DNA from 2 places in the Streptomyces sp. NTD91 genome. Region 2 is predicted to be linked to the other one. Evidence: riboswitches for the same ligand, from Rfam matches in the RefSeq annotation. Region 2 holds a riboswitch; the other holds the start of a gene.

Evidence for each region. A riboswitch is a leader RNA that binds a small molecule or an ion and turns the genes downstream of it on or off. The one in region 2 is predicted to bind S-adenosylmethionine.
Region 1: linked by a shared signal. The riboswitch ahead of thrC (threonine synthase) and the one ahead of AC5WRT_RS09120 (aminotransferase class V-fold PLP-dependent enzyme) in region 2 are both predicted to bind S-adenosylmethionine.

Annotation. Positions count from the first base shown of each region.
Region 1 covers NZ_JCAJZW010000001.1:439,356-444,321, reverse strand. Annotated here, with positions in the region: gene otsB (trehalose-phosphatase) at 1-701, shown strand, start outside; gene AC5WRT_RS02030 (alpha,alpha-trehalose-phosphate synthase (UDP-forming)) at 689-2,131, opposite strand; gene AC5WRT_RS02025 (glucosyl-3-phosphoglycerate synthase) at 2,206-3,150, opposite strand; SAM riboswitch class I at 3,312-3,453, shown strand; gene thrC (threonine synthase) at 3,472-4,755, shown strand; gene AC5WRT_RS02015 (MoaD/ThiS family protein) at 4,752-4,966, shown strand, end outside.
Region 2 covers NZ_JCAJZW010000006.1:43,826-48,791, forward strand. Annotated here, with positions in the region: gene trpD (anthranilate phosphoribosyltransferase) at 1-658, shown strand, start outside; SAM riboswitch class IV at 735-851, shown strand; gene AC5WRT_RS09120 (aminotransferase class V-fold PLP-dependent enzyme) at 1,009-2,385, shown strand; gene AC5WRT_RS09125 (Lrp/AsnC family transcriptional regulator) at 2,421-2,702, opposite strand; gene AC5WRT_RS09130 (rhomboid family intramembrane serine protease) at 2,699-3,442, opposite strand; gene AC5WRT_RS09135 (hypothetical protein) at 3,608-3,847, shown strand; gene AC5WRT_RS09140 (NYN domain-containing protein) at 3,888-4,966, shown strand, end outside.

The DNA.
Region 1 (4,966 bases), on a different contig from region 2:
AGGCCCGCGCCCACCCGGACGCCGTACCCGCACTCGCCGCCCTCGCCCCGAAGGTGGCCTCCGTCGCGGTGATCACCGGCCGCCCGGCCGGCGTCGCCGTCCGCTACGGCGGCTTCGCCGGCGTCCCCGGCCTGGAGCACCTGACCGTCCTCGGCCACTACGGCGCCGAACGCTGGGACGCGGTCACCGGTACCGTCACCGCCCCGGCCCCGCACCCCGGGGTCGCGGCGGCCCGCGCCGAACTCCCGGGCGTCCTGGACCATGCCGGCGCCTGGCCCGGCACCTGGATCGAGGAGAAGGGCCGGGCGGTCGCCGTGCACACCCGCCGCGCCACCGACCCACAGGCCGCGTTCGAGGCCCTGCGCGGCCCCCTCACCGACCTCGCCGGCCGGCACGGGCTGATCGTCGAACCCGGCCGCATGGTCCTGGAACTGCGCCCACCGGGCATGGACAAGGGCGTGGCGCTCGCCGACCACGTCCGCAGGACCGGCGCCGAGTGCGTCGTCTACGCCGGCGACGACCTCGGCGACCTGCCCGCCTTCGCCGCCGTCGACAAGCTCCGCTCCGAGGGCGTCCCCGGCCTCCTGGTCTGCAGCGGCAGCGCGGAGGTCACGGAGCTGGCGGAACGGGCCGACGTCGTCGTCGACGGTCCGGTCGGCGTCGTGCACCTGCTGCGGTCGCTCGCGGCTCAGCTGGACTGAGGCTCCTCGAGCGCCCGCAGCTGGTCCAGGAACCACCGGGCGGGCGGCAGCGCGGTGGCCGCGTCGGCCAGCCGTTTCGACCGCTCCGCCCGCTCGGCGTCCGGCATGCCCAGCGCCTCGTGCAGCGCCCGCGCGGTCTCCAGCACGTCGTAGGGGTTGACCGCGAACGCGTGCGGGCCCAGCTCCTCGTACGCCCCCGCCTCCCGGGACAGCACCAGCGCGCAGCCCTCGTCGGAGACGACCGGCACCTCCTTGGCGACCAGGTTCATGCCGTCCCGGATGGGGTTGACGAGGGCCACGTCGGCGAGCCGGTACGCGGCCAGCGAACGCGCGAAGTCGTCCTTGACGTGCAGCACCACCGGGGTCCAGCCGGGCGTGCCGTAGGCCGCGTTGATCTCGTCGGCCACCCGCTGCACCGCCGCCGTGTAGTCCCGGTAGACGGCGAGGTCCTGCCGGGACGGATACGCGAACGCGACATGCACCACCCGCTCCCGCCACTCGGGGTGGTCCTCCAGCAGCTGTCGGTAGGCAAGCAGGCCGCGCACGATGTTCTTGGACAGCTCGGTGCGGTCGACCCGGACGAGGGTCCTTCGGCCCTCGCCGATCTCCTGGCGCAGCGCGGCCATCCGCTCCTCGACGTCCGGCTCGTGCGCCCGCTTGCGCAGGAAGTCCCCGTCCGCCCCCAGACCGTGCACGCCGATCCGCGTGTCCGCGGGCATCCCGGACTCGATGACCGCCTGCGCGCAGTTCCGGAACGCGTCCGCCCAGCGGTGTGTCAGGAACGCCACCCGGTCGGCCCCGAGCATGCCCGCCAGCAGCTGCTCGCGGATGTCCCCCGGGAGCAGCCCGAAGTACTCGGGCGGCGCCCACGGCGTGTGCGAGAAGTGGCCGATCCGCAGGTCCGGGCGCAGCTCGCGCAGCATCCCCGGCACCAGGCACAGGTGGTAGTCCTGGACGAGAACGGCCGCGCCCTCGGCCGCCTCCTCGGCCAGCGCCTCGGCGAACGCGCGGTTGTAGGTCTCGTACGACGCCCACTGCCGGCGGAACTCCGTGTCGAAGACCGGCTCCAGCGGGGTCTGGTACAGCATGTGGTGCACGAACCACAGGACCGAGTTGGCGATCCCGTTGTAGGCGTCGGCGTGCACGCGCGCGTCGATGTCCAGCATCCGCACCCGCTGCCCACCGCTGTCCTCGGCCGGCAGCAGGCCGCCGCCCGCCCGTCGTACGGCCTCGCGGTCGCCGTCGCCCAGCGCCGCGCACACCCACAGCGAGTCCGCGTCCGGGCCGATGGCCGACAGCCCCGAGACCAGCCCGCCGCCGCCCCGCTTGGCGCGCAGCGCACCGCTGTCGTCCACCGTGTACGAAACCGGGCCGCGGTTGGACGCGACCAGCACCTGAGCTCTCTTGGCAGCACCATCCGTGGAAGCCATGGTCCTCAACCTAGCCCCGCCCGGAAACGCTCAAACGTACGGCCGCGCCCGGCGCGCCGCCGTATACGAACGGTTCACGCCACCTTCCGTTCGGCGTACTCCGCGATCTCCACCATCGGCGGCCGCTCCTCGGTGTCCACCGAGTAGGTGCGCGGCTCGAAGCCGTCCTCGCCCCGCTCGAACTGGGTGAGACAGGGCCGGACCAGATGGCCGCGGGCCAGCCGGAGCTGGGCCGTGCGGTAGATCGCGGCGGCCATCCGGCCGAGGGCCTGGCCGTCCTGGTGGCGGTGCTTGCGCACGCCCACGTCCACCTGGGCCAGCGCGTCGAGGCCGACGAGGTGCAGGGCGTCCACCAGCATGCCGAGTTCCACGCCGTACCCGACGGGGAACGGCAACTGCTCCAGCAGGCTGCGCCGGGCCGCGTACTCGCCGCCCAGCGGCTGCACGAATCCTGCGAGCTGCGGCCAGTGCATGTTCAGCAGCGGGCGGGCCATCAGCTCGGTGACCCGACCGCCCTGCCCCCCGGTCCCGGCGAGCGGGCGGTCGTACATGCCCTTGACCAGGTCCACGCCGGGGTCGGTGAGCAGCGGGCCGACGGTCCCGGAGACGAAGTCGGCGGAGAAGTCCCTGAGGTCCGCGTCGATGAAGCAGATGATGTCGCCGCTGGTGACCAGCAGAGAGCGCCACAGCACCTCGCCCTTGCCGGGGACGGCGGGGATGCGCGGCAGGATCGCGTCCCGGTGCACGACCCGCGCGCCCGCGGCGGCGGCGACCTGGGAGGTGCGGTCGGTGGAGCCGGAGTCGACGACGACGATCTCGTCCACGAGCGGGACCTGTTCCACGAGGTCGCGGCGGATGACCGTGACGATGTCGCCCACCGTCTCCTCCTCGTTGAGCGCGGGCAGCACGACGCTGATCGTCTGCCCCGTGCGCTGCTTGGCGCACAGGATCCGGTGGAGCGGGCGATCGGCCACGGACCAGGAGCGGGTGGCCAGCCAGCGCTCGACTTCTTCCAGCACGGTCTGCGGCTCCTCACTGTTCGTGATCGCACGGGCTGCACCGTGTGATCCATCTCGCGGTTCGGACGACTATCTCAACTGTCCTGGCCTTCGGTTACAGTCTTGAACAACGCCGATGACCATCGCATGTCGGGGGTCAGCGTGCGTCGACAACCGCATACCGCTCATCCAGAGGGGCAGAGGGACACGGCCCGATGAAGCCCCGGCAACCCTCCAGTCGGTTCTCGTTCTCCAGCGAGGCTCCCGGCTAGGGAAGGTGCCAAATCCGTCTCACGGCGAGATGCGTCGTGAGGAAGATGAGGAGAAAGGGCCTCGCCTCACATGGCTGTGCAGACAGTTGCAAGCTCCAGCAGTTCCACCGTCGATCTCGGCCCTGCCGCGGCCCTGAGCTGTCGCGAGTGCGGTCACCGCGTCCCGCTCGGCCCGCTCTTCGCCTGCGAGGAGTGTTTCGGCCCGCTGGAGATCGCCTACGACTTCTCCGCCTACGACACCGAAGAGCTGCGCCGCCGCATCGAGTCCGGCCCCGCGAACATCTGGCGCTACGCCCCGCTGCTGCCCGTCCCGGCGGACGTGGCCGGCAAGCCGAACCTGAACCCGGGCTGGACCAAGCTCGTCAAGGCCGACAACCTCGCCCGCGAACTCGGCGTCACCGGCGGCCTGTTCGTCAAGGACGACTCCGGCAACCCGACCCACTCCTTCAAGGACCGCGTCGTCGCCCAGGCGCTGGAGGCCGCCCGCGCCTTCGGCTTCACCACCCTGTCCTGCTCCTCCACCGGCAACCTCGCCGGCGCCGTCGGCGCCGCCGCCGCCCGGGCCGGCTTCCGCTCCTGCGTGTTCATCCCGCACGACCTGGAGCAGGGCAAGGTCGTCATGGCCGCGATCTACGGCGGCGACCTCGTCGGCATCGAGGGCAACTACGACGACGTGAACCGCTTCTGCTCCGAGCTGATCGGCGACCCGGCCGGCGAGGGCTGGGGCTTCGTCAACGTCAACCTGCGGCCGTACTACGCGGAGGGCTCCAAGACCCTCGCGTACGAGATCTGCGAGCAGCTCGGCTGGCGGCTGCCCGACCAGATCGTCGTCCCGATCGCCTCCGGCTCCCAGCTCACCAAGATCGACAAGGGGCTGCAGGAGCTGATCAAGCTGGGTCTGGTCGAGGACAAGCCGTACAGGATCTTCGGTGCCCAGGCCGAGGGCTGCTCGCCGGTGTCCACCGCCTTCAAGGCGGGCCACGACGTGGTGCGGCCGCAGAAGCCGAACACCATCGCCAAGTCCCTCGCCATCGGCAACCCGGCCGACGGTCCCTACGTCCTCGACATCGCCCGGCGCACCGGCGGGGCCGTGGAGGACGTCACGGACGAGGAGGTCGTGGACGCCATCAAGCTGCTGGCCCGCACCGAGGGTATCTTCGCGGAGACGGCGGGCGGCGTGACCGTCGGCGTGACCCGCAAGCTGCTCGAGGACGGCGTCCTGGACCCGACGAAGACCACGGTGGTCCTCAACACCGGTGACGGCCTGAAGACGCTGGACGCGGTGGCCGGGACCGGCCTCACCGCCACCATCCGCCCGAACCTGGACTCCTTCCGAGAGGCTGGCCTCGCATGAGCGTGACCGTTCGCATCCCCACCATCCTGCGCACCTACACCGGCGGCCACGCCGAGGTGACCGCCGAGGGTGCCACCCTCGCCGAGGTCATCGAGGACCTGGAGAAGAACCACACCGGCATCGCCGCGCGCGTCCTGGACGACCAGGGCAAGCTGCGCCGGTTCGTCAACGTCTACGTCAACGACGACGACGTCCGCTTCGAGCAGGGCCT
Region 2 (4,966 bases):
CGTGCTGGAGAAGCTGGGCGTCAATCTGAACCTTCCGCTGGAGCGGGTCCCGCAGGTCGCCGAGGAGGCCGGGATCACCTTCTGCTTCGCGGTGAGGTTCCACCCGGCGCTGCGTCATGTGGCTGCCGCCCGAGGCCAGTTGGGCATCCGCACCACCTTCAACGTCCTCGGCCCGCTGACCAACCCGGCGAAGGTGCGGGCGCAGGCCGTCGGCGTGGCCGATCTCCGGATGGCGCCCATCGTGGCCGGGGTCCTCGCCGAGCGCGGCAACTCCTCCCTGGTCTTCCGCGGCGACGACGGCCTGGACGAGCTGACCACGACCGGCACCTCACGGGTCTGGGTGGTCCGGGACGGGAAGGTCACCGAGGAGTCCTTCGACCCGAGGGACGCCGGCCTCGACCTCGTCCCCGTGGAGGCCCTGCGGGGAGCGGACGCGTCGTACAACGCGGAGGTCGCCCGGCGCGTGCTCGACGGTGAGCGGGGCGCCGTACGGGACGCGGTGCTGCTGAACTCGGCGGCGGCCCTCGTGGCCCTGCACCCGACGGACGCGCCGCTCACCGACCAGCTGCGGGCCGGTATGGCCGAGGCCGCCGAATCCATCGACTCGGGCGCGGCGAAGCGAACGCTGGAGCGCTGGGTGGCGGCCAGCAACGCCTGACCCGCCGCCGACGGTCGTCCCGCGATCCGGACACGGGTTGCGGGACGACGATCTTTTCCCTTAGGTTCCCGTACCAGGTCATGAGTGACAGCCATTCGGCCCCGGCCGGCTGTCCGGCAACCCTCCGTCCGTGGCGGGGTGCCCCGGGTGAGGACCAGGCCGTAGGCAGAGAGGTCTACGGCAAGCGCGGACCCCTCGCGCGCTGCTGAGAGCGCGGGACCAGGGGTCCTGGTCATCGAGGGAGCCTTCCGTGAGCAAGCGAATGCGATAGGGCCGCCGAGCCCCGCCTCCGCACACCCTTCTTCTCTTCTTCCTGCGCCCTCGGGCGTATGTCTCACGGGAGTTCACCCATGTCTGTCTTCACCGCTGCCGTCGACCAGTCCGTTTGTACCCTGCTGCCCGTTCTGGGTAGGGATGTCACCGTCCCGCTGGTCACCGGCGGCGAGGTCACCTACGCGGCCCTCGACTACGCGGCCAGCGCCCCCGCCCTGCAGCGCGTATGGGACGACGTTGCCGCCTACGTGCCGTACTACGGCAGTGTCCACCGCGGTGCCGGCTACCTCTCGCAGCTCTCCACCGACCTGTTCGAGAACGCCCGCAGGACCGTCGCCGAGTTCCTCGGCTGCCGCGCCGACGACCAGGTGATCTTCACCCGCTCGACCACCGACTCCCTGAACCTGCTGGCCCGCACGCTCCCCGCCGGCTGCCAGGTCTTCGTCTTCGAGACCGAGCACCACGCCTCCCTGCTGCCCTGGCAGGACGCGCGGGTGACCTACCTCGACGCCCCGCGCACCCCGCAGCACGCCGTCACGACCCTGGAGCGTGCCCTCGCCGACCGCCCTGTGTCCGGTGAAGGGGGGTACGGCCCGGCCCTGGTCTGCGTCACCGGCGCCTCCAACGTCACCGGCGAGCTGTGGCCGGTGCGTGAACTGGCCGCCGTCGCCCACGCGCACGGCGCCCGGATCGTCCTCGACGCCGCCCAGCTGGCCCCGCACCACCCGGTGAACGTCCGCGACCTGGACGTCGACTGGGTCGCCTTCTCCGGCCACAAGCTGTACGCCCCCTTCGGCTCCGGCGTCCTGGCCGGCCGCGCCGACTGGCTGCGCGCGGCCGAGCCGTACCTCGCGGGCGGCGGCGCCAGCCGCAAGGTGACCCGGCGTCGGGACGGTGGCGTGGACGTGGAGTGGCACGACAGCGCCGCCCGGCACGAGGCGGGCTCCCCGAACGTCATCGGCGCCTACTCCATCGCGTCGGCCTGCAAGGCCCTCACCGAGGCCGGCTGGGAGAACCTGGTCGCACGCGAACAGCATCTGGTCGCCAGGGTCCGTGAGGGCCTGGCCGAGGTGCCGCAGGTGAAGATCCTTTCCCTCTTCGGCGCCGACGCCCCGCGCGTCGGCGTCATCTCCTTCGTCGTCGAGGGCTGGAACAGCTCCCATTTCGCCGCGGCGCTCTCCGCCGAGTACGGCATCGGCGTCCGCGACGGCCTCTTCTGCGCCCACCCCCTGGTCCGCACCCTCCTCGGCAGCGACCCGCAGACCCAGGGCGCATGCGGTGCCCCCGAGTCCGCGCCGGGCGAGAAGTCCCTCAACGCCATCCGCGTCAGCTTCGGCGCCGGCACGCCCGACGAGCACGTGGACCGCTTCGTCGCCGCGGTGAAGGAACTGGTGTCCGAGGGCGCGAAGTGGACGTACCGCACGGAGGACGGCCGCTGCGTCCCGGCGGTGTGATCAGCGCCCCGCGGGCCGGGGCGGTCTTGGGACGATCAGTTGTCCAGGCCGATCGAGAAGGCGGCCTCCAGGTCGTGCTGGGAGTACGTCCGGAACGCGACATGCGTGTCCGTGCCCTCGACCCCGGGGATCTTGCTGATCCGGCCCGGGATGACCTCGGCCAGGTCGTCGTGCCGGCGGACCCGGACCATGGCGATCAGGTCGTACGTGCCGGTGACCGAGAAGACCTCGCTGACGCTCTCCAGCGCGGCGATCTCCTCCGCGATCTCGGGGATCCGGTCCACACTGGTCTTGATCAGAACGATCGCGGTGATCACGGCTGGTTCTCTCCCTCGAGGGCCTGAGCAGGGGTGGCCTTCACTCTAGTCCCACGGCCGTAGCGCACCCACGCGTAGCCGAAGCCGAGGCCGAAGCCGACCAGGTGGGCCAGATAGGCCACCCCCGGGCCGTCGGACGCGCGCCCTGCCGCCGCCCACTGCAGGGCCGCCCAGAACGGCAGCACGACCCACGCCGGGAAGCGGATCGGCAGGAAGAACAGGAACGGCAGGAGACTGGTGACACGGGCACGGGGGAACAGGTAGAGGAACGCTCCGAGGACCGCCGAGATCGCCCCGGAGGCGCCGACCAGCGACTGCTCGGAGGCGGCGTTGGCGGCCGCGTAGCCCAGCAGGGCCAGGTAGCCGCAGCCGAGGTAGAACAGGGAGAACTCGACCCGGCCCATCCGTTCCTCGGTCATCACGCCGAAGACGAAGAGGAAGAGCATGTTGCCGAGCAGATGCACCCAGTTCCCGTGCACGAACAGGGCCGTGGCCGGGGTCAGGGCCTCGCGCACCGGCCTGGCGAACAGCTCGGCAGGCACCACGCCCCAGCGCGCGAAGTACGTCCGCTGTGCGGCGAGCAGGGCGTCCCCGGTGCCGTACCCGGGGCTGAGTCCGGAGGCCGGGCCCAGGACGAAGAGCAGACAGCACAGGGCGATGAGGCCGTACGTCATGGGAGCCGAGGTGCTCCGGACCGCTCGCAGGGCCCTGCCGGCCGCCGTACTCCACTGGCTGATCATGAATACAGAGCATGACGTAACGGGATGCAAGCTGACAGACCGCCTCGCCGCCGTGGACGGATCAGCGGCGAGTCGCCGCCAGGCCGTAGGGTTACCGCCACACGTGTCGGCCCATGGCGCGTGTGTCCAGCACGAGCGATCACGAGAAGGAAGCGGACAGCGACGATGACGGTTCCCCTGCCGACCGCGACGACCCGATGGCGCTGCACCCTGTGCGGCAACCTCACCCGGTTCGACGTGACGCGTTCGTCCAAGGTCGTCGAGTACGTCCACCTCGATCTGGCCGGGGAGCCGACCGTGGAGGAGCGCGAGGTGGTCAGTGAGACCATCGAGTCGGTGCGCTGCCGCTGGTGCAACGCGGTGGATCAGGTGGAACTCGTGGACAGGCCGGGTGCCGGCTCCTGAGCGGAGCGGTGCCGGGCGGCGGAGTAGTGGGGTGTGACGGATGGTGGAGACCACAGGCGGGGGGCCGGGCGACGGCACCGCCGAGGTGCTTGACCGTCCGCTGCCCGAGGGCGTGCGCCGCCGGGTCGTGCAGATCGTCTCGGACGGTTTCGGCAGCCTGACCCTGTCGGAGCTGCCCGCCCAGCTGAGGCAGTACGCCCGCTTCACCCCCACTCGCCGGGCGAAGTTCGCCGGGAACGCGATGGCGGCGGCGCTGGAGACCGATGCGCTGTTCCGGCAGCGGATCGGGGAGAAGCTCAGAGAGGCGCAGCCGGAACTGACCGGCGCCCTCGACTCAGGCTCACCGCCCCCGGCCGCGGACCCGCTCGACGTGGCGGCCGCGGCCTACGTCCTGCGCCCGGCAGGCTGGGTGAAGCTGGTCACCGCGGCCGGTGAGGAGGCCCAGCGCGCGGACGCCGAGCGCGCCGACGAGGAGAGCCGGGCCGAACTGGAGCGGCTGCGCGCCGAGCTGGCCCAGGCCCGCGAGCACGGCCGCGCCGAGACCGAGCGGCTGCGCGCGGAGCTGGACTCGGCGCGAAAGGAGGCGGAATCGCTTCACCGTAAGCTCCGGGCCGCCCTCAGCGACGTCAAGCGCGGCGAGGCCGCCCTGCGCAAGGCCCAGGGAGGGATGGACGCCGTACGCGCCGAGGCGCACACCCAGGTGTCGGCCGCCGAGAGCGAGGCCCGCCGGCTCAGGGCCCGGCTCGGCGAGGCCGAGGCCGCGCTGGAGGCCACCCGCCGGGCGGCCCGGGAGGGCCGCAGTGTGGAGGACATGCGGGTACGGCTGCTGCTCGACACCCTGCTGGACGCCACCCAGGGCCTGCGGCGCGAACTCGCCCTGCCGCCGGTGTCCGTGCGCCCCGCCGAGACCGTGGACGCGGTCGAGCCGGGCCGTATGACACCGAAGGACATCGCGGCACGCGCGCTGTCGGAGCACGATCCGGCGATTCTCGACCAGCTGCTCGCGCTGCCGCAGGCACATCTGGTGGTCGACGGCTACAACGTCACCAAGACGGGCTATCCGCAGATGCCGCTGGAGAAGCAGCGGCTCAGGCTGCTCGGCCAGCTCTCCGCGCTCGC